DNA from 2 places in the Pseudarthrobacter niigatensis genome. Region 1 is predicted to be linked to the other one. Evidence: riboswitches for the same ligand, from Rfam matches in the RefSeq annotation. Region 1 holds a riboswitch; the other holds the start of a gene.
What was found. Region 1 has a riboswitch for S-adenosylmethionine ahead of J2T23_RS04350 (aminotransferase class V-fold PLP-dependent enzyme). Riboswitches for the same ligand answer to the same signal wherever they lie in the genome.
Positions count from the first base shown of each region.

Region 2: linked by a shared signal. The riboswitch ahead of J2T23_RS12285 (cobalamin-independent methionine synthase II family protein) and the one ahead of J2T23_RS04350 (aminotransferase class V-fold PLP-dependent enzyme) in region 1 are both predicted to bind S-adenosylmethionine.

Region 1 covers NZ_JAUSTB010000002.1:266,455-281,174, forward strand. The annotation lists gene J2T23_RS04295 (HAD-IA family hydrolase) at 1-2,001, shown strand, start outside; gene J2T23_RS04300 (ATP-dependent 6-phosphofructokinase) at 1,998-3,023, shown strand; gene J2T23_RS04305 (zinc-dependent alcohol dehydrogenase family protein) at 3,048-4,058, opposite strand; gene J2T23_RS04310 (pyridoxamine 5'-phosphate oxidase family protein) at 4,103-4,573, opposite strand; gene J2T23_RS04315 (hypothetical protein) at 4,669-5,616, shown strand; gene J2T23_RS04320 (zinc-dependent alcohol dehydrogenase family protein) at 5,613-6,668, shown strand; gene J2T23_RS04325 (pyridoxamine 5'-phosphate oxidase family protein) at 6,681-7,145, opposite strand; gene J2T23_RS04330 (S1C family serine protease) at 7,308-8,291, shown strand; gene J2T23_RS04335 (hypothetical protein) at 8,336-8,713, opposite strand; gene J2T23_RS04340 (metal-dependent transcriptional regulator) at 8,761-9,471, opposite strand; gene J2T23_RS04345 (class I SAM-dependent methyltransferase) at 9,519-10,277, opposite strand; gene J2T23_RS04350 (aminotransferase class V-fold PLP-dependent enzyme) at 10,362-11,777, opposite strand; SAM riboswitch class IV at 11,814-11,927, opposite strand; gene hisN (histidinol-phosphatase) at 12,080-12,892, opposite strand; gene rsgA (ribosome small subunit-dependent GTPase A) at 12,937-14,052, opposite strand; gene aroA (3-phosphoshikimate 1-carboxyvinyltransferase) at 14,036-14,720, opposite strand, start outside.
Region 2 covers NZ_JAUSTB010000007.1:94,378-109,097, reverse strand. The annotation lists gene J2T23_RS12340 (isopenicillin N synthase family dioxygenase) at 1-963, shown strand, start outside; gene J2T23_RS12335 (CoA-binding protein) at 960-1,385, opposite strand; gene acs (acetate--CoA ligase) at 1,703-3,655, shown strand; gene sfnG (dimethylsulfone monooxygenase SfnG) at 3,652-4,851, shown strand; gene J2T23_RS12320 (O-acetylhomoserine aminocarboxypropyltransferase/cysteine synthase family protein) at 4,851-6,203, shown strand; gene J2T23_RS12315 (CoA-binding protein) at 6,200-6,694, shown strand; gene J2T23_RS12310 (hypothetical protein) at 6,755-7,690, opposite strand; gene J2T23_RS12305 (RNA polymerase sigma factor) at 7,687-8,238, opposite strand; gene J2T23_RS12300 (YegP family protein) at 8,514-8,885, opposite strand; gene J2T23_RS12295 (adenylosuccinate synthase) at 9,106-10,395, opposite strand; gene J2T23_RS12290 (M14 family zinc carboxypeptidase) at 10,631-11,695, opposite strand; SAM riboswitch class I at 11,924-12,029, shown strand; gene J2T23_RS12285 (cobalamin-independent methionine synthase II family protein) at 12,043-13,251, shown strand; gene J2T23_RS12280 (uracil-DNA glycosylase family protein) at 13,452-14,081, shown strand; gene J2T23_RS12275 (DUF3151 domain-containing protein) at 14,156-14,578, opposite strand; gene fbaA (class II fructose-bisphosphate aldolase) at 14,579-14,720, opposite strand, start outside.

The sequences.
Region 1 (14,720 bases):
CTTCAGACGGCGATCACGGCCTTGGGCTGGAGCGGCATGGTGGAGGTCCGCAGCGGAATTGACGCCGGAGTCCGCAACGCGAACCTCCCCGAGCGTGCCCAGGGCTCCGATGTCCACTTGGCCGACAAGACGGCCCCGCAGCGCCCGGACCCGGAGGTGCGCCCTGACGGTACCTCCGTCGTTGAGGTTGAAACCACCCAAAGCCTCATCCGCATCGCCGTGGCCTACCGGACGCAGGTCTCGCCGGCCGCCGCACACATTACCGGGGGCGCGATCGGAGCCTTCCATTTCCAGACCCTGCCGGTTTCCCTTGAAACCGGTACCACGGCGCGGATCACCAAGTCAGTGGCGGTGGTGACCTCCCGCGACCGTGCCATCTCCTCGCCCGAAACGGGTGCCCGTTCAGTGCTTGAGCGCGCGCCCGGGGATTTCGATGTGCTGCTCGCCGCCCACGAGGAGGCCTGGCGGCGTGAGCTCCGACCTTTCCTGGTGGAGATTGACGCCCCGCTGCCCGTGCGCATGGTCCTTAACCTGCATATCTTCCACCTGCTGCAGACCTTGACCCACCACACGGCGGAACTGGATGCCGGCGTGACGGCACGCGGACTCCATGGCGAGGGCTACCGCGGCCACGTCTTTTGGGATGAGCTGTTTGTCCTTCCGGTGCTGACTTCACGAACTCCGGATATTGCCCGCTCGGTACTCGACTACCGGTGGCGCAGGCTGCCCGCGGCCCGGCATGCAGCATCGTTGGCCGGGCAGGAGGGAGCAAAGTTTCCTTGGCAAAGCGGCAGCGACGGGAGCGAGGAAACCCCGAAATGGCTGTACAACGACAGGTCCGGCAGATGGGTCCGGGACTATTCGCATCTGCAGGTGCACTCCGGCCTGGCCGTCGCCTTCAACGCATGGCAGTACTTCCAGACCACCGGGAACAAGATCTGGCTTCTGCAGAAGGGTGCTGAGCTGGTGGTTGAAGTTGCCCGCTTCTTCTGCTCCCTGGCGGAGTACGACGAGACAGGCGGCAGGTACCACGTGCGGGGCGTGGTGGGACCGGATGAATACCATACTGGCTACCCGTACCGTGACAAACCGGGCCTGGATGACAACGCGTACACGAACGTCATGGCCGCCTGGGTTTGCTCCCAGGCAGCAGGCATCCTCTCATTCCTGCACGGCAGCGAGCGCGCGGGGCTGATGGACCGCCTTGGCGTCACGGATGCGGAAGCGGCCGGGTGGGAGCGTTTGGGGACCTTGATGTACGTGCCCTTTCACAGCGACGGTGTCATCAGCCAGTTTGCTGGTTACGGGGATCTGCAGGAACTTGACTGGGACCATTACCGGGACACCTATGGCGACATTGAGCGGCTGGACCTGATCCTCGAGGCAGAAGACGACGCCACCAACCATTACAAACTGGCGAAGCAGGCGGATGTCCTGATGCTCCCGTACCTCCTGGGACACGATGGGCTGGTCACCGTGCTGCAGCGCTTGGGCTACGGGTTCACGCACGAACAGCTCAACCGGACCGTCGAGTATTACCTTGCCCGGACGGCCCACGGCTCCACACTGAGCCGGGTTGCGCACGCATCGGTCCTGGCCGGCCTGGACGCGGACCGGGCGTGGGACAGCTTCCGGGAAGCGCTCGACGCCGACCTCGACGATACCCAGCATGGCACCACGCGCGCGGGCATCCATTTGGGCGCGATGGCTGGAACCATCGACGTAGTGCAGCGCAGTTTTGCGGGGCTGCGGTTCAGCGGCGACACCATCTTGTTTGCCCCCAACCTCCCCACCGGGCTGCGGGCCGTTGCTTTTGAGGTCCTCTACCGCGGGCACCGCCTCCGCATTCATCTCAAGGGCGGGGATATGAGTATCGCCTCCGCTCCAGGTGACGCCGGCCCCATCAAGGTACGGGTCCATGGCAATGACGAGTTCCTTCCCGCCGGGCAGACCCGGCACTTCCCGCTCCCTGCCCGCGCTGCGGGGGTGGTGGTGCCGTGAAGCGGCTGGGCATCCTCACCAGCGGCGGTGACTGCCCCGGCGTCAACGCGGTCATCCGGGGAGCCGTGCTGGGCGGAGACGTGGCGCATGGCTACGAATTCATCGGGTTCCGGGACGGGTGGCGGGGTGTCCTGGAGCAGGACGTTTTTCCTTTGCCCCGGACGAGTGTCCGCGGTATCTCCCGCCTGGGCGGAACCATCCTGGGCACGTCCCGGACCAATCCGTTGGTGGGGAAGGGGATCGAAGGGGTCCGCTCCTGCGTCCGGCGCCACGAACTGGACGGCCTGATTGCCATTGGGGGAGAGGGGACACTGGCAGCTGCCCGGGAATTGTGCGGGCAGGGCATCAATGTGGTGGGTGTCCCAAAGACCATCGATAATGACCTCGGTGCCACGGACTACACCTTCGGCTTTGATTCCGCGGTCCAGACTGCCACAGAAGCCATCGACCGCCTCCGGACTACTGGCGAATCGCACCACCGGTGCATGGTCGCAGAGGTCATGGGCAGGAATGCCGGCTGGATAGCACTGCATTCCGGCATGGCGTCGGGCGCGCACGCCATCCTGATACCTGAACATCCGGTGTCCCTGGACCAAATATGTTCGTGGGTACTGTCAGCCCGGGACCGAGGCCGGGCTCCCCTTGTGGTGGTGGCCGAGGCCTTCGCTCCCGAGGGTCACCAAGCACCCTACGCACCCCGTGGCCTGGATACTTTTGGGCGGCCGCGACTGGGAGGGATCGGCCTGCTGCTCGAAGGGGAACTGCAGACACGGACCGGCATCGAAACGCGCGCCACCGTTTTGGGCCACATTCAGCGTGGCGGCGAACCTACGGCCTTCGACCGGGTCCTTGCCACCAGGCTGGGGCTGGCCGCTGTCGAATCGGCAGCCGCCGGCAGATGGGGCACCATGGTGTCGCTGCGTGGTACGGACATAGTCAATGTTGACCTGGGGGAAGCGCTGGGAGAACTGAAGGTGGTCCCTGAAGCACGGTACGAGGAGGCCGCTGTCCTGTTTGGATGAGGCAGGGGACCTGTTGAGCAGAGCCTACCGTTCCGCCCGGACCCGGAGGACCGCTGAACCGGTTATCCTGTCGGCGGCCAGGTCGTCGAGGGCCTTGTCTGCTGCGTCGAACGGGTAGGTCGTCGTGGTGAGGGCCAGGGACAGCCTGGCTGCGAGAGTCAGGAACTCATGCCCGTCAGCCCGGGTATTGGCTGTTACGCTCCGCACTTGACGTTCGTAGAAGAGCTCCCTGCTGTAATTGAGGGCCGGGATGTCGCTCAGGTGGATTCCGGCGATGGCGAGGGTTCCACCCCTGTCCAGGGCGCGCAGCGCAGCCGGGACAAGTTCTCCCACCGGTGCGAAAAGAATCGCGGAATCGAGGGGTACCGGCGGCTCGTCATAAGCGTCCCCCGCATAGTCGGCTCCCAACTCCCTGGCGAGCGACCGGGCACTGTCAGACCGGGTCATGACAAACACGGAGGCACCCTGTTTGATGGCAAGCTGGGCGGTGATGTGCGCGGAGCTGCCAAAACCGTAGATGCCAAGGCGCCCGCCAACGGGCAGGGCCGCACGCTTCAGGGCCCGGTATCCGATGATCCCCGAGCACAGCAGCGGCGCGGCCTGTTCGTCAGTGAAGCCAGCTGGCACCGGGTAGGCGAAATCCTCCGCGACAACCAGTTGCTCGGCATAGCCCCCATCCCTGTCCCAGCCCGTGAACACCGGTGACCTGCACAGATTCTCGTCGCCGCGGCGGCAGTAAGCACAGCTGCCACATACGCCACCCAGCCAAGCCACGCCAACCCTGTCGCCTGCCGCGAAACGGGAACAATCCGCTCCGGTTTCGACCACGACTCCGACAGCTTCATGCCCCGGCACCACGTGGGGGCGCCGCGGGGAGAGGTCACCTTCGGCGAGATGGAGGTCGGTCCGGCACACACCGCAGACGGTCACGTCCACCAGTATCTCGTCGGCCGCAGGCCTGGGAACTGCACGGATCCCCTGGACCAGCGGGCGGGTGGACATGGGACCGGGCTCGCCTACCCACCATGCACGCACTGGATCTCCTGCCTGGAACCTGCGCACCTGCCGGTCCGGGCCGCCTACTCGAGACCGGCGCGGGTTGCCTCGTCCAGCGAGGCCTGCCACAGCAGCGGGGCGTTCATCGTGAAACGCCTGCCCGTCACCGACTCCGGTGTAATCCGGATGAAGTACTCCTGGCCCACGCCCTGCCAGGGGAACAAGGCGCGCCGGATGTCATCCAGGTCGGGTCCAGTGGGTGTTGTCTCGGCAGCCTTGCCCTTAACGACGACGCTCCACGCAAGCCCGAACTGCGAACTGACGGCGTCTGCTTCCAGGGCCACCGTGGCATCCGACTGGATGGCCTGCTGCTTGGTTCCTGACCCGGTGCGGAAAACCAGCGTGTCACCATCAACCTTGAAGTTGACGGGAAACACGTCGGGGTGGCCATCGGCGATGACGGCGAGCCGTCCCACCCCGGTTTGGCCCAGGAGGTCCCAGCACTCTTCAGGGTCGAGGATTTCCGGCACGGGTACGTTTGATTTGTCAGTCATAGGGCACAGCGTAGGCAACTCTTCGGCATCGGGAAAGGGCACAAAGGCCCGGCGTCAAGGGCAGGACCAATGGCCCTTGGGCCCGGGGCGGCCCAATGGGACGCTGTGGGAACACCCGGGAAACCCTGATCTTCCTGCGGGAGGTGGCCATGCTGACGCACTTGTTCCTCAACCGCGTGCTGTGGGCCGTCGCCGGACTGCTGGCGCTGGCTGCTGCGGCAACCGGGGTCTGGCGCCCTGGAATCTACAACGGCGTGGTGGCCCCCGACCTGGTCCCCGGCGCCTACTCCCAGGACCTGCTGTCAGTGGCGGCCGGGCTCGGATTGCTGTACCTGTCGTATGCGGCAAAGCCCCAGAGGGCCAAATTCCAGATCGTGGCCCTGGGACTCCTTGGCTACCTCTTCTACGCCTACGGGATCTATGTCATTGAGCGGACCTACAACGGCCTGTACCTGCTCTACATGGCAGTCTTCGCCCTGTCATTCTGGGCCTTGGTCACCGCCGGGGCCACCGTGGCCCGCGACGCGCCATCCGTCTCCCTTTCTCGTGCACCCAGGATTGCTTCAGCAGCCGGCGCCATCCTTCAGCCGCTCATCTTCTACCCCCTGTGGATTGGCATGCTCCTGCCCCTCATGCGGAGCGGCGAACAAATCGATTCCCTCTACTCGATCTTCATCCTGGACCTTTGTTTCATCATGCCCGGATTCCTGATCCTTGCCTTCCTCACGTACCGGAACCACCGTACGGGTCTGCTGCTTCTCCCGGCCCTGTACGTCCTCGGCTTCACCCTCATCTTCTCCCTGGCGGTGGGTGAACTGGTCAAACCCCTCTTCGGTGCAGAACCAAGCCTGGCCGCCTTCCTTCCCGCACTTGGGCTCTCGGGGCTCTTCCTGGTGCTTGGAAGCCTGCATCTGGCCAAACTGAAGGCCGTGAATCCACTGGCAGCAGCTGCCGCCGGCTCCCAACCCATCCCTCAGCAATCCGAGCGCTCCGGCCGGCAAACCCTCGAAAAGCCGTCCCCCACAGTAAAGAGAAACGCATGAAAGCCCTCGTCTACGGCGGACCCGGCAACAAGTCATGGACGGATGTTCCGGACCCCCGGATCCAGCAACCCGGCGACGTCATTGTCAAAATCGATACCACCACCATCTGCGGTACGGACCTGCACATCCTCAAAGGTGACGTGCCCGCCGTCGAAAAAGGCCGGATCCTGGGCCACGAGGGGGTGGGAACCATCGTGGAAACCGGGCCTTCCGTGACTGGGCTGAACGTGAACGACCGTGTCATCATCTCGTGCATCAAATCCTGCGGCCACTGTGCCAACTGCAAGGCCGGACTCTACTCGCACTGCCTGGGCGGCGAGGGCCAGGAAGGCACGGGATGGATCTTCGGGCACCTCATTGACGGTACCCAGGCGGAGTACGTCCGGGTGCCCTATGCCGAAAATTCCCTGCACCTGCTGCCTGCCGGCGTCAGCGACGAACAGGCCGTCATGCTCTCCGATATCCTCCCCACGGGATTCGAAATCGGCGTCCAGTACGGCCGGGTAAAGCCCGGCGACACCGTGGCCGTGGTCGGTGCCGGGCCGGTGGGACTGGCGGCGATCACCACAGCAGGGCTGTACGGCGCCGCTACGGTGGTGGCCATCGACCTGGACGCCAACCGCCTGGAGAAGGCAAAGGAGTTTGGCGCCACGGACACGGTCCTGTCAGGCAGCCGTGACTGGAAGGAACAGGTCCTGGCCCTGACAGGGGGACAGGGAGTCGATGTGGCCATTGAAGCTGTTGGCGTGCCGGCAACATTTGGCATGTGCACCGACATCGTACGGCCCGGTGGTTCGGTGGCGAACGTCGGGGTGCATGGAAAACCCGTGGAGCTGCACCTGGAAAACCTGTGGATCCAAAACATCAGCATCAGCATGGGGCTGGTGAATACCAACACGACGCCCATGCTGCTCAAGCTGGTGGCCCAGGGAAAGATCAGGGCGGAGAAATTCGCCACGCACCATTTTGGTTTCGATCAGTTCCTTGACGCCTACGACACCTTTTCCCGGGCTGCCGAAACCAAGGCCCTCAAAGTGATCATCACGGCGTGAATCCGGACACCGCTACAGCCAGTCTGCGGAGAAGTCCACCGGCGGCCACCACCGTGTCCGGGACCTGACGGCGAACCGCCGTCCGGTGAGCTCCGTGGGGATCAAAGCTACCAGGTGGTCCTTGATCCCGGGCTCCCACGGCTCGCGGTCGGCATCGGAGTCGGGGAGCGTCATCCGGGTCCCATCGAATTCTTCCGGCTTGCCCTTAGCCACCACGCTCCAGACTTCCGTGGCGTAAGGGTTCAGTCCATCCACCTCGAGTGCCGCGACTGCGCCGCTGAGCAGGGCGCGCAGCTTGGTGCCGGGCGCGGTACGGAACACCAGCGATTCCCCGGCAACGGAAAAGTTGACCGGAAAAATCTCGGGAACGTCACCATTGATGACTGCCAGCCGGCCGATGTATGAGGACCGAAGGTACCGCCAGCATTCATCGGGATTCAGCACTTCTGTTCGAGACCCACCAGCGGAATCAGCCATGGTACCGATCCTAGGGCCTGGAGCGCGGGTGTGCACTGCTGGGGCGTTCACCCTAGGCGTAGCCGCGACGGGACTGGATCCAGGCCGTCCACCGTTGATTCCCGTAAGGGCCCCAGAGGGCACGGAACAGCCGGAAGCGGCACTCAAAGCCGGAGGTGCGCCATGGACCAGGCGCAGGTACCAACAACAGCGGACAATGACGATGTCCTGGACTCGTACTCGCAGACAGTGATGCGGGTGGCAGCTGCCGTGACGCCCCACGTGGCAGCAATCGAGATGACGGCGCAGCGCCGCAATGGCCGGGCCCGGGTGGGAGCAGGTTCGGCCGTCCTCTTCACCGAGGACGGCTACCTGCTCACCAATTCCCACGTGGTGGCCGGCACCCGGCACGGCTTCGCGGTCTTCGGCGACGGCAGCAGGATGGAGCTGGAACTCGTTGGCGCGGACCCCTTGTCCGACCTTGCGGTGGTGCACGGTTCGCGGCCGCGAATCCGGCCCGCCGTGTTCGGCGCGGCGGAATCCCTCCGGGTCGGGCAGCTGGTGGTGGCCGTGGGCAACCCGCTGGGCTTGGCCGGTTCGGTGACCGCGGGGGTGGTCAGCGGGCTGGGCAGGGCCATTCCAGTCTGGTCGGGCGGTAACCGGCGGGTCATCGAGGACGTCATCCAGACCGATGCGGCACTGAACCCCGGCAACTCCGGCGGTGCCTTGGCGGATACTCACGCCAGGATCGTGGGCATCAACACCGCAGTGGCCGGAGCCGGCCTGGGACTGGCAATTCCGATCAACGCGACCACCCGCAGGATCATCTCCGCGCTGTTGTCAGACGGAAGGGTGCGCCGCGCGTACCTGGGCCTGGTGAGTACCCCGATGCAGCTCGGATCCAGCGCCGTGATCCGCACCGGGCTGCGTGAAGGGCTCCGCGTCGTAGAGGTACTGCCCGGGTCGCCTGCAGACAAGGCAGGCCTGTCGGCAGGGGACGTCATCGTCACGGCCGGGGGCCGCCCGGTCAGCAACGCCGAAAGCCTGCAGCGCCTGCTGTTCGCCGATGCCATCGGCCAGCCGCTCAACCTTGCCGTGCTGCGCGATGGCGCAGAACGCCACCTGACGGCGGTTCCGGAGGAAATGACGGCCAACGGGGCTGGATAACGGCCGACGGCGGGCCGGCACCATGGGCAGGCACATACGAAAGGCTAGGGGCTGACCTGGGGGGCTTCCACGTCAGCGATGCCTACGAAACGCGTCCCCACGCCGTCGTACTCGCTGCGCACGCACCCGGGACGCACGGCGGGAACCTCGGACGGCGCGTGGTGGCCGCACACCACGTAGGTGAAGTCCGGCCACCACTTCTTGGGCCGGGCAGCCTCCTCGTACCCGCACACGGCGCACTCAAGGTGCACCCAGACGGGCCGTTTGCCGGTGCGGTTGGCCCGTGACTGCACCAGCCAGGGCGGGGGATTGTCCAGGATGCTGCGGAGCTCGGCCTCGGACATCCACTTCGGCAGGCCATGGCGCTGCGCCATCTCAAGGGGAACATCCAGGGTTATTGCTGCGTCGCGTCTGCTGATCATCACGTTCCACGATACGGGAGGCGGCCAAATCGGCGTGCGCCGGTGATTCAGCTTCCCAGGATGCAGCCGGGGTGGGGCGTTTCGGTGGAGACCCACAACGCCGAGGCGATCTCATCCGCAAGGTCGAAGTCGCGGGTGCCGCCGGGGCCGGCGATGCGCACCATCAGTGCACCACCGAACGGGCGCCGACCCAGCACCTCAACCTCGGCGTCGAGATCGATGTCCTGCGCGGCGAGATACCGCAGGAGCTCAGGATTGTCATCGCTGATACGGGTGATTTTTCCGCTGTGCCCCTGGTCCAGCCCGGCGAGGAGATGGGCGCTGGGCATCAGCACCTGGCCGTCCGCGGTGGGAATGGGATCGCCGTGGGGGTCCCGTTCCGGGTTTCCGAGTTTGGCGGCGACGCGTTCGATGAACGTATCCGAGACCGCGTGCTCCAGCTGTTCGGCTTCATCGTGGACCTCGTCCCAGCTGTAGCCAAGACGCTGGACGAGGTAGGTCTCGATGAGCCGGTGGCGCCGGACCATTGACAGGGCCAGGCGCAGGCCGGAATCGGTCAGGGTGACTGCGCTGTAGGGCTTGTGGTCCACCAGCCCCTGGTCCTTCAGCTTGCGGACCATCTCCGACACAGAGGAATTCGCCACGCCCAGCCGCTGTGCCAGCTGGGAGGACGTGATGGGCTTGTCCTGCCATTCAGTGAATGAATAGATGACCTTGACGTAGTCCTCGATCGAGGAGGAGGGCGCGCTGGTCTTCACAGGTCCAAGCCTACCGGTTTGGCCGGTCCGGCAGGGGCGGCCCCGGATCAGGCCTTGGCGGCGCGCCAGGCCAGCGTCAGGTAGGGGAGGTCGAGTTCCTGCCCCGGAGCATGGGGCAGGTGTTCGTGCAGGTACCAGTCCAGGTTGGCAAGGACCTTCGCCCGCGTCGACTCACCGGCCCGCAGGTAGTAGCTGCGCGATTTGGTGAGCTCCATCAGGTCACTGGTGGTCACCCGGTCCTGCCAGTGCGTCACATGCCCCTCAAGCCCGTGGAATTCGGGCCCGACGACGGGCTTGTGGCCGGGCCGGTAGACGTCGCCGGCGTGCATGATCCGGGAGAGCCGGTGCACCCAGGGGACAGAGGTGTCCAGCTGGTTCCAGACCAGGCCCAGGGTTCCGTGCGGGCGCAGGACGCGGGCCAGTTCGGTGCTCGCAGCGAGGGGATCGCACCAGTGCCACGCCTGGGCAACGGTGACCACGTCGAAGGCCGCATCCCGAAGGCCTGTGGCCTCGGCCGTCCCCGCCGCAGCCGTGGCGGCCGGGCAGTGGGTCTTCAGCTGGGCAAGCATGTCCGCAGAAGGATCGACGGCGGTGACATCCAGTCCCATGGCCAGCAGCAAGGCGGTGAATTTACCGGTACCCGCCCCGACGTCCAGGGCGTCACGGGCCCCGGCAGGCACCAGCCACCGTGCGGATTCCGCCGGATAGCCGGGGCGGACGCGCTGGTAGTGGCGGCCGCCGTCCTGGAAGCTCTGCCCGAGCTCCGTGCGCCGGCCGTGATCAAGCCTGGGGCCACCCCGAACCACGCGTGGCCTCCTTCCGGTGCTGCCTGCGGATGTCCTTCGAATTTACCGCATGGCCGGTGCCGGCAGGCAGCCGCCGTTACCCCGCTAGTCGTCGAGGCAGGGGGCCGCGCCGGCCGTCCCGGGGGTATTGGGTGCCCAGTGCGGGTAGGTGCGGAAGTCGTTGGCGGGCACCCAGCGGCCTGCGTCCACCACGTAGTCCCACCCGAGTCCGTTGCTGCGCAAAGCCCGGATACCGGCAAGGAGGCGTTCAGCATCTTCCAGCCGCGAGCCCACGCCGAAACTCGCCCGGAGGGAGCCGGACGGCAGGCCCAGGCGCTTCAGCAGGGGATGGGCGCAGAAGCGTCCGTCCCGCAGGCCCACGCCGTGCTCTGCGGAAAGGTAGGCGGCCACCAGCCCTGCGTCGTAGCCCTCGACGGAGAAGTTGACCACGCCGATGGTGTCCGTTTCCGGATTGGTGTCCTTGAAGATCTGGTGGACGGTGACGCCGTCGATGCCCTGGAGGCCCTCCACCAGGAAGGAGCGGATCGCGGACTCGTGCGCATGCCACCTGTCCTGGTCGAGTTCGGCGATGACCTGCGTGGCGCGTGCCAGGGTGGCGGCGCCGAGGACGTTCGGCGAGCCTCCTTCGTGGCGGGCCGGCCCGGTGGCCCAGCTGACGCCGTCGAGCCGTGCTTCCTTGACCGCCCCGCCGCCGGCGAGGTGCGGGACGCCGGAATCCAGCCAGTCAGGCCGGCCTACCAGGACGCCTGCGCCGAACGGCGCGTACAGCTTGTGGCCGGAAAAGGCGAGGTAGTCGACGTCGTCCGCGCTGATGTCCACCCGGCGGTGCGGCGCGAGCTGGGCCGCGTCCACCACGATCCGGGCGCCGTGCTGGTGGGCCAGCGCGGCCAGGGCCCGGATGGGGAGGATCTCGCCGGTGACGTTGGAGGCGCCGGTGACGGCCAGGAGGCTGACGCCGCCCTGTTCGAGTTCGGCGCGGACCGCGTCAAGGGTGCCGGCGATGGTGTCCGCGGCAACGATGCTGCGGTGCGGGACGCCCTGCCACGGCAGGAGGTTGGCGTGGTGTTCGATGTCCAGGTAGAGGACGTCACCGGCGGGCCGTCCGTCCGTCCGGGGCAGGCAGCCCGCCAGGAGGTTCAGCGAATCGGTGGTGTTCCGGGTGAAGATGACCGAATCGTCCGGCCGGCCGCCCACGAAGTCCCGGACGATGCTGCGTGCGTTCTCGTACACGGAGGTGCTGATCTGGGAGGCGTACCCGGCGCCGCGGTGGACGCTGGCGTAGTAGGGCAGGATCTCGTTGAGGTAAGCGGACACCACGGAGAGTGCAGGGGCCGATGCCCCGTAATCAAGGTTGGCGTACCGCACGTGGCCGCCGGTTATCAGTGGTGCTTGGATTTCGGCCCCGGTGACTGCAGCGAGCGGGCGGCCGGCGGCGGCACGGCGTTCGGCAGCAACGGCGGATTCGGTGACGGGTTTGGGGGAGACGGTGGCAGTTGTCACAGAGACCTCACTTGTGTACAGGACTCCGGCGTACGGAATCCGCGCTTGCCGCATCCACTCCGGACCGGCCTGGTCGTCACCCGGGGCACCCCGCCGCGAATGGAGGGTTGCCGGCCAGCAAACCGGGGTTTTGCGCTGGCACTCGTGACCTGCATAAAAGCGTAGGACATGGGGCGGCCAGGCTGGAAGCCGGGCCAATTGTTAAGGGCTTTATTACGCAATATCGAATAAACGACGCCGGACACCTCCTTCTGAAGGTGTCCGGCGTCGCAATATTCGCCCAAGCGGGCAAACCGTGGCAGTTACAGCAGATCGTCCAGGTAAGGGTTGAGACGGTGCAGGACCTCGGAGTGCAGGATCGAGTTGGTGGCCAGCGCGTTCCCGCCGAACGGTCCGTCCTCGCCCTCGAGGGAGGTGAACCGGCCCCCGGCCTCGACCACGATTGGCACCAGCGCAGCCATGTCGTAGAGGTTGAGTTCCGGTTCGCAGGCGATGTCCACGGAGCCCTCTGCCACCATGCAGTACGACCAGAAATCGCCGTATGCCCGGGTCCGCCAGACGTCCTCGGTCAGCCCGAGGAAATCGTCGAGGTTGCCGCGTTCCTTCCAGCCGCTCAGGCTGGAGTAGGAGAGGGAGGCGTCGGAGAGGCTGGACACGTTGGAGACGCGCAGCCGGGTGGCAGCTGCCAAGGACCTGCCCATGTAGGCGCCCATGCCCTTTGCCGCCCACCAGCGCTTGCCGAGGGCCGGGGCGCTGACCACGCCCACCACGGGTTCGCCTTCGTCCACCAGGGCGATCAGGGTGGCCCAGACCGGGACGCCCCTGACAAAGTTCTTGGTCCCGTCAATGGGATCGATGATCCAGCGCCGTGAACCGTGCCCGGTGCTGCCGAACTCCTCGCCCAGGACGGCATCGCGGGGACGGGAGCGGGAGAGCTGGCCGCGGATGGCTTCCTCGGCTGCCTTGTCGGCGTCGGTGACGGGCGTCAGGTCCGGCTTGGTCTCAACGTGGAGGTCCAGGGCCTTGAAGCGGCTCATGGTCTGGTCATCCACGGAGTCGGCCAGGACATGGGCCAGGCGCAGGTCATCGTTGTAGCTCGAAGCGGGTTGGATCATGGTTACAAACTACCGTCTGCGGACGCTTCTGCCGGGAGAACGCGTCAGTTGACGCTGCCGAGCTCCTTGGTTTCCTGTGCTTCCATGCGCGGATCCGTGCCGAGCAGGCGCCGGAGCGACGCCAGGCGTGCCGGGCCGGTGGGACCTGCGTGCCCGCCTGCCACCCAGTCGTCGAGGCCGCAGTTCACCGCGTTTGCCGTGTGCTTGCACCCGCGTTCACAGTTTTCGATGCCGGGGGAGAGGTCCGGGAAGGAGCGCAGGATCCGGTCCGGGTCCACATGGGCCAGTCCGAAGGAACGGATACCGGGGGTGTCAATGATCCAGCTTCCGGCCGGCGCGTCAGCCAGGCGCAGGGCCAGGGCCGACGACGACGTGTGGCGGCCACGTCCGGTTACGGCGTTGACGCCGCCGGTGGCCCGCTCGGCACCGGTCAGCGCGTTCACCATGGTTGACTTGCCCACGCCGGAGTGCCCCAGCATCACGGTGACCCTGCCGTCGAGGTGGGCGCGGAGGGCCGCCACCGCAGTGCTGTCCAGCCGGGCGGAGAGGCCGTCGTCAGAGCGTGCGTCGATCCCGGAAGCCTGTGCGTCGGCGGTCTTGCTGATGATCACCGGGAAGTCCAGGTGCGTGTAATTGGAGAGGAGCTCGGCGGGGTCCTTGACGTCGGCCTTGGTGACCAGCAGGATCGGCTCGATCCCGGCGTCGTAGGCAGCCACCAGGGCGCGGTCGATGAATCCGGTGCGGGGTTCCGGGTTGGCAGCCGCCACGACGATGACCAGCTGGTCCGCGTTGGCCACCACGGCCCGCTCCACGGGGTCGGTATCGTCGGCGCTCCTGCGCAGGAGGGTGTGGCGGTCCTGGATTTTCACCAGGCGGGCCAGCGTGTCCGGCGCGCCTGACACGTCCCCCACGAGCGAGACGAAGTCTCCCGCAACGACAGGTGACCGGCGGAGTTCACGGGCACGCGCTGCGATGACGACGCGCTCGTTGTCCGAGTCCTCGCCCACCACTGCCGTGTACCGGCCGCGGTCAACCGTAATGATCCGCCCGGTAACGGCGTCGTCATGGCTGGGCCGGTCTTTGGTGCGGGGACGGGAACCTTTCTTGCTGGGGCGGATCCGGACGTCGGATTCGTCCCAGGAGTCAGTGCTCCGCGCCACTGCCACGCTCTTCCGGCCGCGGTACCTCGGGAGCAGCCTGGGCCAGCATGCCGGCCCACAGCTGCGGGAAGTCGGGCATGGTCTTGGCGGTAGTGGCGATGTCCTCCACCTGGACGCCGCTTACCGAGAGGCCCAGGATTGCCCCGGCAGTGGCCATGCGGTGGTCGGCGTAGCTGTGGACGACGCCGGCGTGCAACGGGGCTGGCCGGATGACCAGGCCGTCGCTGGTTTCCTCGGCGTCGCCGCCGAGCCGGTTGATCTCGGTGACCAGGGCGGCGAGCCGGTCAGTTTCGTGCCCGCGAAGGTGGGCGATTCCGCTGAGCCGGGAAGGCCCCGTGGCAAGGGCACAGAGTGCCGCGACCGTAGGAGCCAGTTCACTGGTGTCGGCGAAGTCGCCGCCCTTGATTTCTGGGCCGCCGGTGACGGTCAGGAGTCCGTCCTCCAGGGTGACCGTGGCTCCCATCCGGGTGAGGATGCCGCGCCAGAGGTCGCCCACCTGCTGCGTTTCCGTGGGCCAGTTGGGGATGCGGACGGTGCCCTGCGATGCCAGGGCCGCTGCCAGGAACGGCCCAGCGTTGGAGAGGTCCTGTTCGATTCTTTGGTCGAAGGCCTGGATGGGTCCCGGGGCCACCACCCAGTGGTTGGGGACCGAATCGTCCACGGAGACG
Region 2 (14,720 bases), on a different contig from region 1:
TTCATCGAGCAGCTGCGGCATGCCACCCATGACGTGGGCTTCTTCCAAATCACCGGCTACGGCGGGCGACCCGGCCAGGCTGAAGAGTTGCTGGACCTTGTGCGGCAGTTCTTCAACCTTCCCCTTGCCGAGCGGATGAAGCTGGACAACCGCCTGTCCCCGCACTTCCGCGGCTACACCCGCATGGGCACCGAAGTGACCCAGGGCCGGGCGGACGCGCGGGAGCAGATCGACTACTCCCCCGAGCGCGAACCGGTGCCGGACTTCCCGGAGGACCAGCCCTACTGGCTGCTGCAGGGGCCAAACCTCTGGCCCGACGAAGCGTTCCCCCCACTCAAGCCCGCCGCCATGGAGTGGGCTGACCTCATGTCAGAGGTAGGGATGGAACTGCTGCGGGCCATCGCGGTTTCGCTCCAGTTGCCGGAGGACTACTTTGATGAACCCTTCCGGGACACCCCGGCGTGGATGGGCAAGCTGGTGCACTACGTGGGTGGTGTCGTGGAAGAAGCCGGCGACCAGGGCGTCGGCTCCCACGCCGATTACGGGTTCGTGACGCTCCTGCTGCAGGACGGCGTAGGCGGCCTTGAGGTCCTGCCGCCGGGTACCAGCGAATGGCTGCCGGTGGAGCCCCTGCCGGGTGCGCTGGTGGTGAACCTGGGTGAGATGCTGGAAGTGGCCACCGAGGGTTACCTGGCGGCCACCATCCACCGTGTCCAGGCCCCACCACCGGGCGTGGACCGCTACTCGGTGCCGTTCTTCTGGTCACCACGGCTGGACGCTGTCATCGAGCCCGTTCCCCTTGCGCCTGAACTGAAAGCGGCGGCCCGCGGGATAACGGACGATCCCGCCAACCCGCTGCTGGCATCCTTCGGCCTGAACATGCTTAAAGGGCGCATGCGCGCGCACCCGGACGTCACCGAACGGCACTATCCGGAATTGCTGAAGCAGCCGGGGGAGCCCTAAAGCCCATATTTCCAAGCAACCTGGGCGGGGCAGGCGTTCATCACCACATCGAGGCCGGCCGCCTTGGCGCGCTCCGCCGCCGCTTCGTCAATAACGCCCAGTTGCAGCCACACAGCCTTGGCACCCACAGCAATGGCCTGGTCAACCACGCTGCCCACCTTCTGTGAATTCACAAAGCAATCCACGACGTCGATGGGCCGCTTTTCCGCCGGAATGTCCGCCAGGGTGCGGTACCCCGGTTCGCCGTGGACCGGATCCCCTGGCAGGTTGACGGGGATGATGTCCATGCCCAGCCGGTCGCGGATCAACAGCGAAACATCATAGGCTGAGCGCCACTCATTGGTGGTCAGGCCCACAATGGCCCATCGGCCCTTGGTTCGCATAAGCCGTTCAATGACTGCAGGATCGTTAGTGTGGCCCATGGGTTCAGACTACGCTCCCTACCTGAACTCACAGCGCGTCGAATAAAAGAATGATTCACGGCACTAATGGGCGTCATGAACGAATATTACGCGGCAGACTCAAGGGTTTGCTCTTGCCGATTCACTGGGGTGTAGTGGTCTTTGACCATCCCGAGCGGCCGAGAGACCTGGATCGATGACGCCGCAGCAACCCTGGTCGCCGGACGGCCCCCAACGCCCCGGCGATAGCAAGGACCGCAGCCACTGTTATCCGGAACTGACCGTTCCGGAGGGCTGCCTCCACAGGGTGCTACCGCCAGGACCGATGGAGTGAAACGATGGGCGTGAGCACCACCGAAACGATGTACCTGAACGCGGGTGTGCACCCGGACAACGTTGCCTTCTGGGAACAGCAGGCGCTGCGCCTGGACTGGGATACCCCGTGGCACGCGGCGCACCGCTGGAATCCGTCGGACCCTGGAGCCGGCCGGGGACCGGAAATCACCTGGTTTGAAGGCGGCCGGCTCAACGTGGCGGCCAACTGCGTGGACCGCCACGTCGCGGCCGGCCGCGGAAACAAGGTGGCCCTCCACTTCGAAGGCGAGCCGGGCGACCGCAGATCCATCACGTACGCCGAACTCCAACGAGAGGTGGCCAAGGCCGCCAATGCCCTCCTGGCCCTGGGCATCACCAAGGGCGACCGCGTGGTCATTTACCTCCCGGTCATCCCCGAGACCATCATCATCACGCTCGCCGTGGCCCGGATCGGCGCCATCCACTCCCTGGTGTTTGGTGGTTTTTCCGCCGAAGCGCTGAAGTTCCGGGTGGAGGACACGGGTGCCAAGCTCCTGGTCACTACGGACGGCCAGTTCCGCCGCGGCGTCGCCGTTCCCGTCAAGGACAACGCCGACGCGGCCGTATCCGGTGACAACGCCATCGAGCACGTCCTGGTGGTCAACCGCACCACCCCTGCCGACCAGCTCGCGTCCGTGCCCATGACGGACGGCCGCGACGTCTGGTGGCATGACGCCGTCGGGAGCTCCGCGGACGTCCACGAACCGGAGGCGTTCGACGCCGAGACGCCGCTGTTCATCATGTACACGTCCGGGACCACCGGGAAGCCCAAGGGGCTGGTGCACACCTCCGGCGGCTACCTGACGCAGGCGTCGTGGAGTTTCGAGCACCTGTTCAGCAACCCGGACCCCGCGCTCCGGGACCGCGATGTGCACTGGTGCACGGCCGATCTCGCCTGGGTTACGGCGCACACTTACGAGATCTACGGGCCGCTGTCCAACGGCGCCACGCAGGTCATCTTCGAGGGCACCCCGAACACGCCCCACCCGGGCCGGCATTTCGAAATTATCGAACGCTACGGCGTGACGCAGTACTACACCGCGCCCACCCTGGTCAGGTCCCTTATGGGCTGGTTCCCGGACGGCGTGCCGGACACCTATGACCTGTCCTCCATCCGCCTGCTCGGCACCGTGGGCGAAGCGGTCAACCCGGAGGCCTGGCGCTGGCTGCGGGAGAACGTGGGCGCCGGCACCGCACCCGTGGTGGACACGTGGTGGCAGTCCGAAACCGGCGCCACCATCCTCTCCCCCGCGCCTACGGACACAAGTTTCAAGCCCGGCTGCGCCGCACGGCCGCTGCCGGGGGTCAGCACCAGGATCGTGGACGACGGCGGCAATAACGTGGCCCCGGGCGTCCAGGGAAACATCGTGGTTGACTCCCCCGGGCCCGCCATTGCCCGCACCGTCTGGGGAAACCCACGGCGCTACTTCGATTCCTACTGGAGCAAGTACGCGGACCGGGGCTGGTTCCTGGCCGGCGACGGCGCCAAGTACGATGCCGACGGTGACATTTGGATCCTGGGCCGCGTGGATGACACCCTGAACGTCTCCGGACACCTGCTCTCCACCATCGAGATCGAATCCGCCCTGGTGTCGCACCCGGACGTCGTGGAGGCCGGAGTCTGCCCGGTAGCGGATCCGAAGACCGGCCATGCCGTGGTTGCCTTCGTCGTCCTGAAGGCCGGGGCCCCGGCCGACTGCCTCGACGAGCTCCGGAACCACGTCGCCAAGGAGATCGGCCCCATCGCCAAGCCGCGCGACGTCGTCGTGGTTCCCGACGTTCCCAAGACCCGCAGCGGCAAAATCATGCGCCGGCTGCTCACCCAACTGTTCGAAGGAACAACCCTGGGCGACACCACCTCACTCCAGAACGAACCGGCCATCGCCGGCATCCAGGACGTCCTGCGCCAGCGGGCCCTAACGAAGGAAGAATCATGACAGACATCAGCAACGTCGCACGTCTCTCCGAGCCCCTCAAGTTCGCCTACTGGGTGCCCAACGTTTCCGGCGGCCTGGTGGTATCCACCATCGTGCAGCGCACCGGCTGGGACTTCGACTACAACAAGAAGCTGGCGCGCATCGCCGAGGAATCCGGCTTCGAATACGCCCTGACCCAAACCCGGTACGCCGCCTCCTACGGCGCGGACAAGCAGCACGAGGCCACCTCGTTCAGCCTTGCACTGCTGGCCGCCACGGAGCGCCTGAAGGTCATCGCCGCAGTCCACCCGGGAATGTGGCACCCCGGCGTGCTGGCGAAGTACATCATCACAGCCGACCACATCTCCAACGGCCGCGCCGCCGTGAACATCGTCTCCGGCTGGCTGAAGAGCGAGTTCACCAACTTCGGCCTGGAGTGGCTGGAGCACGACGAGCGCTACGTCCGCACCGAGGAATTCATCAACGTCCTGCGCGGGCTGTGGACCGAAAAGGAGTACAGCCAGTCCGGCAAGTACTACAACATCACCGATTTCACCCTGAACCCGGCCCCTGTGGACGTCCCGGGCCGCGCCCACCCGGAGATCTTCTTCGGCGGAAACTCGACGGCGGCCCAGGCCACCGCGGGCCGCGTGGCGGACTGGTACTTCTCCAACGGCAAAGACCTTGAGGGTTTCAAGGACAACATCGCCGGAGTGGTGGCCGCTGCCGGCGAAACCGGCCGCGGCGCCGGAGGCCCGCTGGCCGCTCCCCGGTTCGGCCTCAACGGGTTCGTCATCGCCCGCGACTCCGAAAAGGAAGCCCGGGACACCCTGCGCGAGATCGTGGAAAAAGCGCACAAACCCGCCGTCCAGGGCTTCCGCGACGCCGTGCAGGAAGCCGGCGCCTCCACCAAGGACGGCAAGGGCATGTGGGCTGACTCCACCTTCGAGGACCTGGTCCAGTACAACGACGGGTTCAAGACCCAGCTCATCGGCACCCCCGAGCAGATTGCCGGGCGAATCGTGGAGTACAAGAAGATCGGCGTGAACCTGTTCCTCACCGGCTACCTGCACTTCCAGGAGGAGGTGGCGGCGTTCGGACGGGACATCCTGCCGATCGTCCGCGAGCTCGAGGCCGACCTGGCCCGCAAGAACGGCACGGAACTGGACCTCTCAGGAGTTCCGGCAAGCCCAACCACCGGTTTGGTGAACGCGTAATGGCTGAACGCGCCTTCGGTTTCCGCACCCGCGCCCTGCACGCCGGGGGCACCCCCGACGCCGAGCACGGCGCCCGCGCCGTACCCATCTACCAGACCACGTCCTTCGTCTTCAAGGACACCAACGACGCCGCCAACCTGTTCGCCCTCCAGAAGTACGGCAACATCTACTCCCGCATCGGCAACCCCACGGTCGCGGCGTTCGAGGAGCGCATCGCATCCCTCGAAGGCGGCATCGGCGCAGTGGCCACGTCCTCGGGCATGGCCGCTGAGTTCATCACGTTCGCCGCCCTCACCCAGGCCGGCGACCACATCGTGGCAGCCTCCCAGCTGTATGGCGGCACCGTGACCCAGCTCGATGTAACCCTTCGCCGGTTCGGCGTCGACACCACCTTCGTCACCGGGACCGACCCTGCAGACTACGCCGCTGCAGTCCGCGACAACACCAAGGCCATCTTCGTGGAGGTGGTGGCCAACCCGTCGTCGGAGGTCCAGGACCTGGCGGGGCTGGCCAAGGTGGCACGCGACGCCGGCATCCCCCTGGTGGTCGACGCCACCTTGAGCACGCCGTACCTGGTGCGGCCCATCGAGCACGGCGCCGACATCGTGATCCACTCCGCCACGAAGTTCCTGGGCGGCCACGGCACCACCCTGGGCGGCGTGGTGGTGGAAAGCGGCCGGTTCAACTGGGGCAACGGCAAGTTCCCCACCATGACCGAGCCCGTGGCTTCCTACGGCAACGTCTCCTGGTGGGGCAACTTCGGCGAGTACGGCTTCCTCACCAAGCTGCGCAGCGAGCAGCTGCGCGACATCGGCCCGGCGCTGTCGCCGCAGTCCGCGTTCCAGCTGCTCCAAGGCGTTGAGACACTGCCGCAGCGGCTCGACGAGCACCTGAAGAACGCGCGGGCCGTGGCCGAGTGGCTGGCAAACGATGACCGGGTGGCCTATGTCAACTACTCCGGCCTGCCCTCCCACCCGCACTTCGAGCGGGCCAAGAAGTACCTGCCGCTGGGCCCCGGATCAGTCTTCTCCTTCGGGGTGAAGGGTGGGCGCGCCGCGGGGCAGAAGTTCATCGAATCCCTGCAGCTGGCTTCCCACCTGGCCAACGTGGGTGACTCCCGCACCCTGGTGATCCACCCCGGCTCCACCACCCACCAGCAGCTCAGTGCGGCACAGCTGGAATCCGCGGGCGTGCCGGAGGACCTGGTCCGCATCTCGGTGGGCCTTGAGGACATCGAGGACATTCTGTGGGACCTGGACCAGGCACTCGCCGAAGCCTCCAACGCCGCGGCCCGGGACGCCATTGTGGTCGAAGAACCCGCAGACGCCTGCACGATCGGAGCAAACGCATGAGCACCGCCGAACGCACCTGGTCCGGCCCGTCAGCACCGGAGCGGCTGGCGTTGCTCCGGCAGGCGAAATCCATCGCCATTGTCGGGGCTTCCGACAAACCGTCCCGGGCCAGCTACTTCGTGGCCACGTACCTGCTCTCCTCCACCCGCTACAAGGTGTACTTCGTGAACCCGGTGGTGAAGGAGATCCTGGGCCAGCCCACGTATGCATCCCTGGCGGACCTGCCGGAAAGCCCGGACATCGTTGACGTGTTCCGCAAGCACGACGACCTTCCCGGCGTCCTTGACGAGGCAGTGGCCGCCGGCGCCAAAACACTCTGGCTGCAGCTGGGCTCCTGGCATGAAGGCGTCGCGGCAGGCGCGGAAGCCGCAGGGCTCAACGTGGTGATGGACCGCTGCGTGAAGATCGAGCACGCGCGCTTCCACGGCGGCCTCCATCTGGCCGGTTTCGATACCGGCGTGATTTCCTCCAAACGCCAGGTCATCGCCTGACCGCCGCTGAAGAAAACAACAGCGGGTCCGTTTAACGGGCCCGCTGTTGCCGTGTTTTGGCTATTTCGCCGGAGACGTGGGCCGGGGGCCGTTTCCCTGCCCCGTGCCCTGGGAACCTGCCTGGCCCTGGACCACTCCGGCAGTGGGTTTCGCTGGCCCGCCAGCCGCACCCGCCGCTGCGGGCGCATTATCCGGCGCGGGTGTGCCCGCCTTCCCCTGGTTCGCGGCGGCCGGTCCTGCCGGCTCTTCCGCCGCAGTTCCTTGGTTCTCCGTGCCGCGGCCAGCTCCGTTGCCCTGCGTGGCAGGCCCTGCCCCCGCAGGCAGACACATCCCGCCGGCTGCTTCGTGCTTGACGGGACCGGCGCAGAGCGGCGTGCCAGTGTGCGCATGCCCTGTGTGCCGGGAAGCTCCGGCCTGGTCGGGCAGGAGGCGGGAGGCGAGGTTGGCCGCGTCGGTGGCCCCGCCCGCCGCCGCCTCCGGGCCGGCGGCGGCAAGTTCCCCATCGGAAGCCACCCTGGGAGCACGGTAGCCGTAGCCGGCGGCCGACGGCTCGCCCACCGAACTGTTCCAGGGCGACAAATCCGCCAGCAGCTGCTCCACGGGGCTGTTCCCGGGAGGTGCCGAGCTGGCGGCTACCCCGCCAACTCCCAGCCCCATGCCGGCCACCAGCACCAGCCCCAGCGTGGTGGGGCGGTGCCTGCGACGGCGGCGGCGCGCCAGCTCATCGGCGGGCGGTCCATCGTCCTGGTCAGCTTCGCGTTCTCCAGGCTGCCTGCCTGCGGCATCGAGTGCGCCGGCAGGTACGGGGTCCTCCCCCCGGGCGGGCCCGGCAGCCGTGAGCAGTGCAGCGAGCTCCCCGGTGGGCTCGGGCGTGGGAAGGGACGCGAGGGCACCCAGCGAATGGAGGGCGCCGCGAAGGTCCGCGTCCTGTTCGAAGCCGACATCCAGCAGCATGTCATCGACGAGGGCGGCAAGGTCATCCGGGGCAGGCGTCATGGCGCGAGGTACTCCTTCACTGCGGCAAGTTCCCGGAGTTTCAGCAATGCGCGCCGCTGAAGCTGCTTGACCGAACCAGCGCTCTTTTCCATGGTCTCCGCCGTCTGTTCCACCGTGAGGCCACCCACCAGGCGCAGCGACAGGACGTCCCGCTGGTCCCGGGGCAGCCCGTCCAACATCCTGAGGACTTCCCGGGGTGCGATGCGCTGCAGTGCTTCCTTCTCCGCCGACATGTCCTCGCGCCGGTCCAGCTCGGGCTCGAAGGGCAGCTTGGCCGGAGTACGGCTCTGGCGGCGGTGGTCATCCACCATCCGGGCGTGGGCAACAGAGAAGATGAAGGTCCGCAGCCCGGACTCCCCTCCGCGCACGGTACCGAGCCGTGGCAACACGGACAGGAACACTTCCTGCATGGCGGCCTCCGGATCCTCGACTCCCCGGGCCGTGAGATAGCCCAGAACCTGTGATGCATACGCCTTATAGACCAGGCTGAAGGCAGCGGTCCCGGACTCTGGCCGGTCCGGAGCCTCGTCTGTCTGTGCATCGGTCACTGACGTGGTGCTTTCCGTCAAGAAGGGCGGTGGCAAGGCAAGCGTTCAGTACATCCGGAACGCTGCGCCTAGTCTACCCTCCAGTAACCGCGCAGCCAGAAGCGCCACGGCCCGCGGCCAGCGACGGGCGCAGCCTGGCAGCCACCCTTGCGGAAAGACAAAAGAGCCGGTCTGGAACGTGATGGGGGACAGGTTCCAGACCGGCGCTTCATAGAGGTAATCGCTCCGGCCGCCCGGAGGGTTACGCCTTCTTCAAAAAAAGTTGGAAATCATTTTCAGCGGGTAGCTGTCCTGGTCCACCGGGGCACAATGGCGTGCCGGCGGGGTGCCACTGCCGGCACGAAGGCGTGCGCCAGGGCGGGCGTGCGCTCCTCGCTGCATACAGGTACGACGGCGGCGGGCAGCTCCACCGGGATGGCGGCAGCAGCTGCAGCGGGTACAGGCGCGGAACGGGAGACGGCCCCCGCGGGACAGAGATCGGTGACCAGGCCGGTTCCGGCACATTCGCGAACCGCGGCTATCCCGGCCACCACGGCGGCTTTGTCCTCGAACGGGCCCGAGACGGCGATCACGGCCCCGTCCGGAGCCAGGAGCCGGAACCTGAAGAACGAATCAGCGTCGATGAATGCTTCAAATTTTCCGGCCATGACGATCCTTCCTTGGGCACCAGGTGGTACAGACGAGTCTGGCGGCGGCACCGGAAGCCTCACAAGACCGTGCGCGTTAAGCCTGTGTAAATTCGCTTTCCGGCTGCCAAAAACAAGCGGCAGGCCACCTGCGAAGGTGGCCTGCCGCCGTCGTAGTCCCCACCCGCTCCCCAGCCCCGCAAACGCGGCCAGGGAACCCGCGGGCGTGGGCCCACAAAATCTAGTCCTTGATGAGGTCGTTCACCACGATGGTCTGGTCCCGGTCCGGGCCAACGCCGATGGCGGAGAACCGGGTTCCGGAAAGCTTTTCCAGGGCCAGCACGTAGTTGCGCGCGTTCTCCGGCAGGTCTGCCAGCGTCCGGGCTCCGGTGATGTCCTCGGTCCAGCCGTCGAAGTACTCGAAGATGGGCTTCGCGTGGTGGAACTCGGTCTGCGTCATGGGCATTTCGTCGTGCCGGACACCGTCCACGTCGTAGGCGACACATACCGGAATCTGCTCGATGCCGGTGAGCACGTCCAGCTTGGTGACGAAGTAGTCAGTGAAGCCGTTTACGCGGGAGGCGTGCCGCGCCAGGACCGCATCGTACCAGCCACAGCGGCGCGGGCGTCCGGTGTTGACGCCAAATTCGCCGCCGGTCTTCTGCAGGTACATGCCCATCTCATCGAAGAGTTCCGTGGGGAATGGGCCGGCACCAACGCGGGTGGTGTAGGCCTTGATGATGCCGATGGAGCGGGAGATCCGGGTAGGGCCGATGCCGGAGCCCACGGAGGCACCGCCGGCGGTGGGGTTGGAGGAGGTCACGAACGGGTAGGTGCCGTGGTCCACGTCCAGGAAGGTTGCCTGGCCGCCCTCCATCAGGACTACCTTGCCCTCATCCAGCGCGGAGTTCAGGACCAGGGTGCTGTCGATGACCAGCGGGCGGAGCCGCTCGGCGAAGGACAGGAAGTACTCCACGATCTCGTCCACCACCACACCGCGGCGGTTGTAGACCTTGACCAGGAGTTCGTTCTTCTGCCGCAGCGAGCCTTCCACCTTCTGGCGGAGGATCGATTCGTCAAAGACATCCTGGACGCGGATGCCCAGCCGGGCAACCTTGTCCATGTAGGCAGGGCCGATGCCGCGGCCGGTGGTGCCAATGGCCCGGCTGCCCAGGAAGCGTTCAGTTACCTTGTCCAGCACCTGGTGGTACGGCGCCACCAGGTGGGCGTTGGCGGAGACCCGCAGCTTTGAGGTGTCGGCGCCACGCGCCTGGAGTCCGTCGATTTCCTGGAAGAGGGCCTCCAGGTTCACCACGCAGCCGTTGCCGATGATGGGAACGGCGTTGGGGCTGAGAATGCCGGCCGGCAGAAGCTTGAGTTCGTACTTTTCACCGCCTACGACGACGGTGTGCCCGGCGTTGTTGCCGCCGTTGGGCTTGACGACGTAGTCAACACGGCCGCCCAGCAGGTCGGTGGCCTTGCCTTTTCCTTCGTCGCCCCACTGGGCTCCTACGATCACAATTGCTGGCATGGGATCCTCCCCCATTCGTTCGGGCTGCCCGGGCCCGGCCACCAGGTGGCAGGCCGATGCAGCGCCGTTCATGAGAATGCCCCGAACAGACCGGCCTTCGCACAGCCGCAGCACGGCGCAGCGAAGCAAGAGTTCCGGGGCTCTTACCACCCAAGTTTAGCCGATAGGGCACTTCGTCCACTGTTGTGGCCCGCCGCGGCCGTTTCTGCCAAAAGGCCGCGGCGGGCGGTGCCGCCTATTCGTCCTCAGCCTCCCCGGCGGGGCGGGACGTCTGTTCGGCGAGTGTGTTCCAGAAGGAGGTGTCGGCGTCGGCAATGGACCCGTCCGCGATGGCTGCGGCCGTGGAGGTCAGCGTGGTGACAGTCTGCTTGATCAGGTAGCCGTTGCTGCGCTGCCCGAGAGCATAGCCGTCCAGGTAGTGGTCCGACATGCCGCGCATCTCGAAGAGCAGGGTGGCGATGCCGTACTCCACGGAGATGCCGTTTCGGCTGATGGTTTCGGCGCTGCCGCCCTGGTACTTGCCCAGGTGTCCCCAGCCGGTGGAGTCGACGTTGTTGAAGACCACGGCGCCAAGCTGCTTTGATTTTTCGACGACGGCGGGGTCGGCGTTGGGGGTGGTGGGGTACAGGATGGAGCCGGATACCAGCTTGCCGTCACGCTCGGCCCGGGTGCCCTGGTGGTGCAGGTCGATCATGTAGTCGATCCGGTACTTGCGCATGACCTTGTTGTGCAGCGCCTGGGTCTCCGGCTGGACCTTGGCCACATGGTCGCGGTTCAGGTCCACGCCCTCGGCGTTGTAGCGGGTGAGGTTGCGGTCCCCCTTGGCAAGGTAGTTTTCCAGGGAGAAGTTCACGTCCCCCATGGCCCCGTCCGCATTGAGCATGGGCACCACCAGGATGTTCACGCCTTTGAGGATGTCAGCGGATTTACCGGCCCCCAGGTGCTTGATGAACTCCATGGCGCCCTCGGTGGTGAGCTGCTCGTTGCCGTGCTGCTGGGTCAGGTACAGAATGGTGGGCTTGGCGGGGTCCGAAATGTACTTGACCAGGTGGATGTCGCGCCCCTTGACCGTTTGCCCGATGACCTCCAGCTCCATTGCCGGCTGGCGGGCGTCCTGGTCCTTCAGGAACGAGACCATCTGTTCGTACGTGGCGAGCTTGGAGGTGGTGATCTGGCCGTTGCCGTCGTAATTGGGGCCTTCGCCCACAGCGTGTGCCAGCGGGGCGGGACCTGCGACGACGGCCAGCGCCAGGGCTCCGGAGGCGGCGAGGGTCCTGAAATTTGCCAGGGATTTCTTCACAGTGCGTTACCTCTTTCGAGTGCATCGGGGCGCCACCGGCCAGCTCCGTTGCGGCGGTGGCATGTGACCTCACCCAACCAAGCTTAACGAAACCTGTCAACAAGCTGGACAAAGTCTGTAAGTATGCTGCTGCCCGCCGGGCAAGGGCAGGGAAGCAGCCGGGCAGCGGGCCGCGACATAAAGCGGCACGGACTTGCCCCAAGGTGGGTCTCCCGATTTAGTGAGAGTGAACCATCCGGAGCGGCCGAGAGACCTGGCTCGATGACGCCGCAGCAACCACGGTCCAGCAGGATTCCTGCCGGACCGAAGGTGCTACTGCCAGGACCGATGGAAAGGAAGATTCCAGCATGCCCCTGAACACCGACCACATCCGCGTCACCCACGCCGGATCGTTGCCCCGCACCCCGGAACTCATCGCGGCCAATGCCGCCAAGGAAACCGACGGCGTCACCCCTGAATTCCTGGACCTCCTGGAAACCTCCGTGGTGGACGTGGTCCGGCGCCAGAAGGACCTCGGGATCGACATTCCCAACGACGGCGAATACGGGCACACGATGGCCAACTCCGTGGACTATGGCGCCTGGTGGAACTACTCCTTCGCACGGCTGGGCGGCCTGGAGCCAACCAATGTGGACCGCTGGGCCGATGCCCAGGTGCACCGCTCCTCCCCCGGCAACATTGTCCTGACCTCCTTCCCCGACAGGCGCGACCGGCAGGCGTTCAACGAGGCCTACAACGACCCGTCCTCGGGCATCCTGTCCCACCGCAAGAGCGTGACCCAGCCCAAGATCGCCGGACCCCTGACCTACACGGGCCAGGACCTGGTGGCATCGGACATCAAGAACCTGAAGACCGGCCTCGCCGCCGCCGGGTTGTCGGACGGCTTCGTGGCATCCCTCTCTCCCGGCTCGTGTGCCCGCGTGGCCAACGAGTACTACAAGTCCGATGAGGAACTTGTCTACGCCTGTGCCGATGCCATGCGGGAGGAATACAAGGCCATCGTCGACGCCGGCCTCACCGTGCAGCTCGACGATCCGTCCCTGGCCGAGAGCTGGGACCAGATCAATCCCGAGCCCAGCCTGGAGGACTACCTGAAGTTCATCCAGCTGCGCGTCGAGGCCACCAACTGGGCCCTCCGGGACCTGCCCCAGGAACAGATCCGGCTGCATGTCTGCTGGGGTTCCTGGCACGGCCCGCACACCACGGACATCCCTTTCGCCGACATCATCGGCTCGGTGCTGCAGGTCAACGCGGGCGCATACTCCTTCGAGGCAGCCAACGTCCGCCACGAACACGAATGGCGTGTATGGGAGGACACCAAGCTCCCCGAGGGCAAGGTCATCATCCCGGGCGTCGTGTCGCATGCCACCAACGTGGTGGAACACCCCGACCTGGTGGCTGACCGCATTGTCCGCTTTGCCGACGTCGTGGGCCGCGAAAATGTCATTGCCTCCACCGACTGCGGCCTGGGCGGCAGGGTGCACCCACAGATCGCCTTCGCCAAGCTGGAGGCCCTCGGCGAGGGTGCTCGCCGCGCCACCAGCCGCCTCTGGTAGTCCGTCGTACCGCTGCGCCGGCTGTGCCTTCCATCACCGGAAGGGGCGGCCGGCGTTTCGTTTCCCCGGGCTTGGTAAACTGGCAGAGGCCGACCAGGAATCGGCCCACCCCAACTAACCGCCGTTGATGATCCGCGCCGCCGCGCGCCCATTTTCACCGGTGGAAGCAATATCAATCCCCGCAGGAGAACCAGCACTTCATGACAGCCCTGGCCCCAGAAACATTCCACGAACAGCTCATGAGCCGCCGCTACGAACCCAGCGTTGCCGCCGTCAATGAACTGTGTGATTCCCTGCAGGAGGCCAAGCCCGGAACCGTGGTGCCCTATGTGGACCCGATGCACGACGTTGAGGAATGCCGCATCATCAGTCTGTTCTCCAACATCGGCGAGGCGGACCCGTCCGGCTTCATCACTGCCGGGGACCAGGACGCCGCGACCCGAATGCTGGGGCTCCAGTGGAAGCTGGGGCTGCGCCCCGAGTTCGTGATGCCGTGGAACGTCCACCCCTGGCACATCCCCGGCGAAGTCAACGGCAAGTTCACTCCGGACCAGATCCAGGCTGGCCTGAAGCCGCTGCTGAAGTTCCTCGCCCTGGTCCCCCGCGCCTCCGTGATCGTGGCGCACGGCACTGAAGCCAACCGCCTGGCCAACCTCCTGCTGAAGACGGAGGTGCCCCTGCTCTGGCGCCGCGGCCTGAAGACCTACAAGGTCCGGTCGCTGAGCGGCCGCGCCTTCGCCGGTTCCCCGGCGCGCCAGGAGGAATACCTCGAGGACATGCGCGCGGCCTACGCCGATGCCATGGCCCGCACAGGCATCGCCAAGCCATAAACGAACGAACGACGACGGGTGGTTACCTTTCCAGGAAAGGTAACCACCCGTCGTCGCGCTTTAATCCAAGCTTGCTACTTCGCCTCGATGGCTGCCTTCGCTGTGGGGTCCGAGTCGTTGAGGAACTTTTCGATCCGCTCCGGCTCGTCGGCCTCGCCGATGGCGGAGGACGCCCGGCCCAGGGAGTAGAGGGCACGCAGGAATCCACGGTTCGGCTCGTGCTCCCACGGGATGGGGCCTACGCCGCGCCACCCGTTGCGGCGAAGCGCGTCCAGTCCGCGGTGGTAGCCCACCCGGGCGTAGGCGTAGGAGTCGATGGTGCGCCCCTCGGCCCACGCTTCCTCGGCCAGGATCGCCCACAACAGTGAGGACGTGGGGTGCCTTTCCACCAGGTCCAGGGCCTCGTGCCCGGCCTCCAGCTGCCCGTTCACCTCGGTTTCGGCAGGCAGGAGCGTGGGCTCCGGCCCCATCAGGTTGCGGCGGAACTCGTCCGACATCTAGAAGGTCTTTCCGGCCGAACCGAGCTGCTTGGTGGCTTCCACCACGCGGGCTGCCAGGCCGGCTTCGGCGGAGGCGCCCCAGACGCGGGGGTCGTAGGTCTTCTTGTTGCCCACTTCGCCGTCGACCTTCAGGACACCG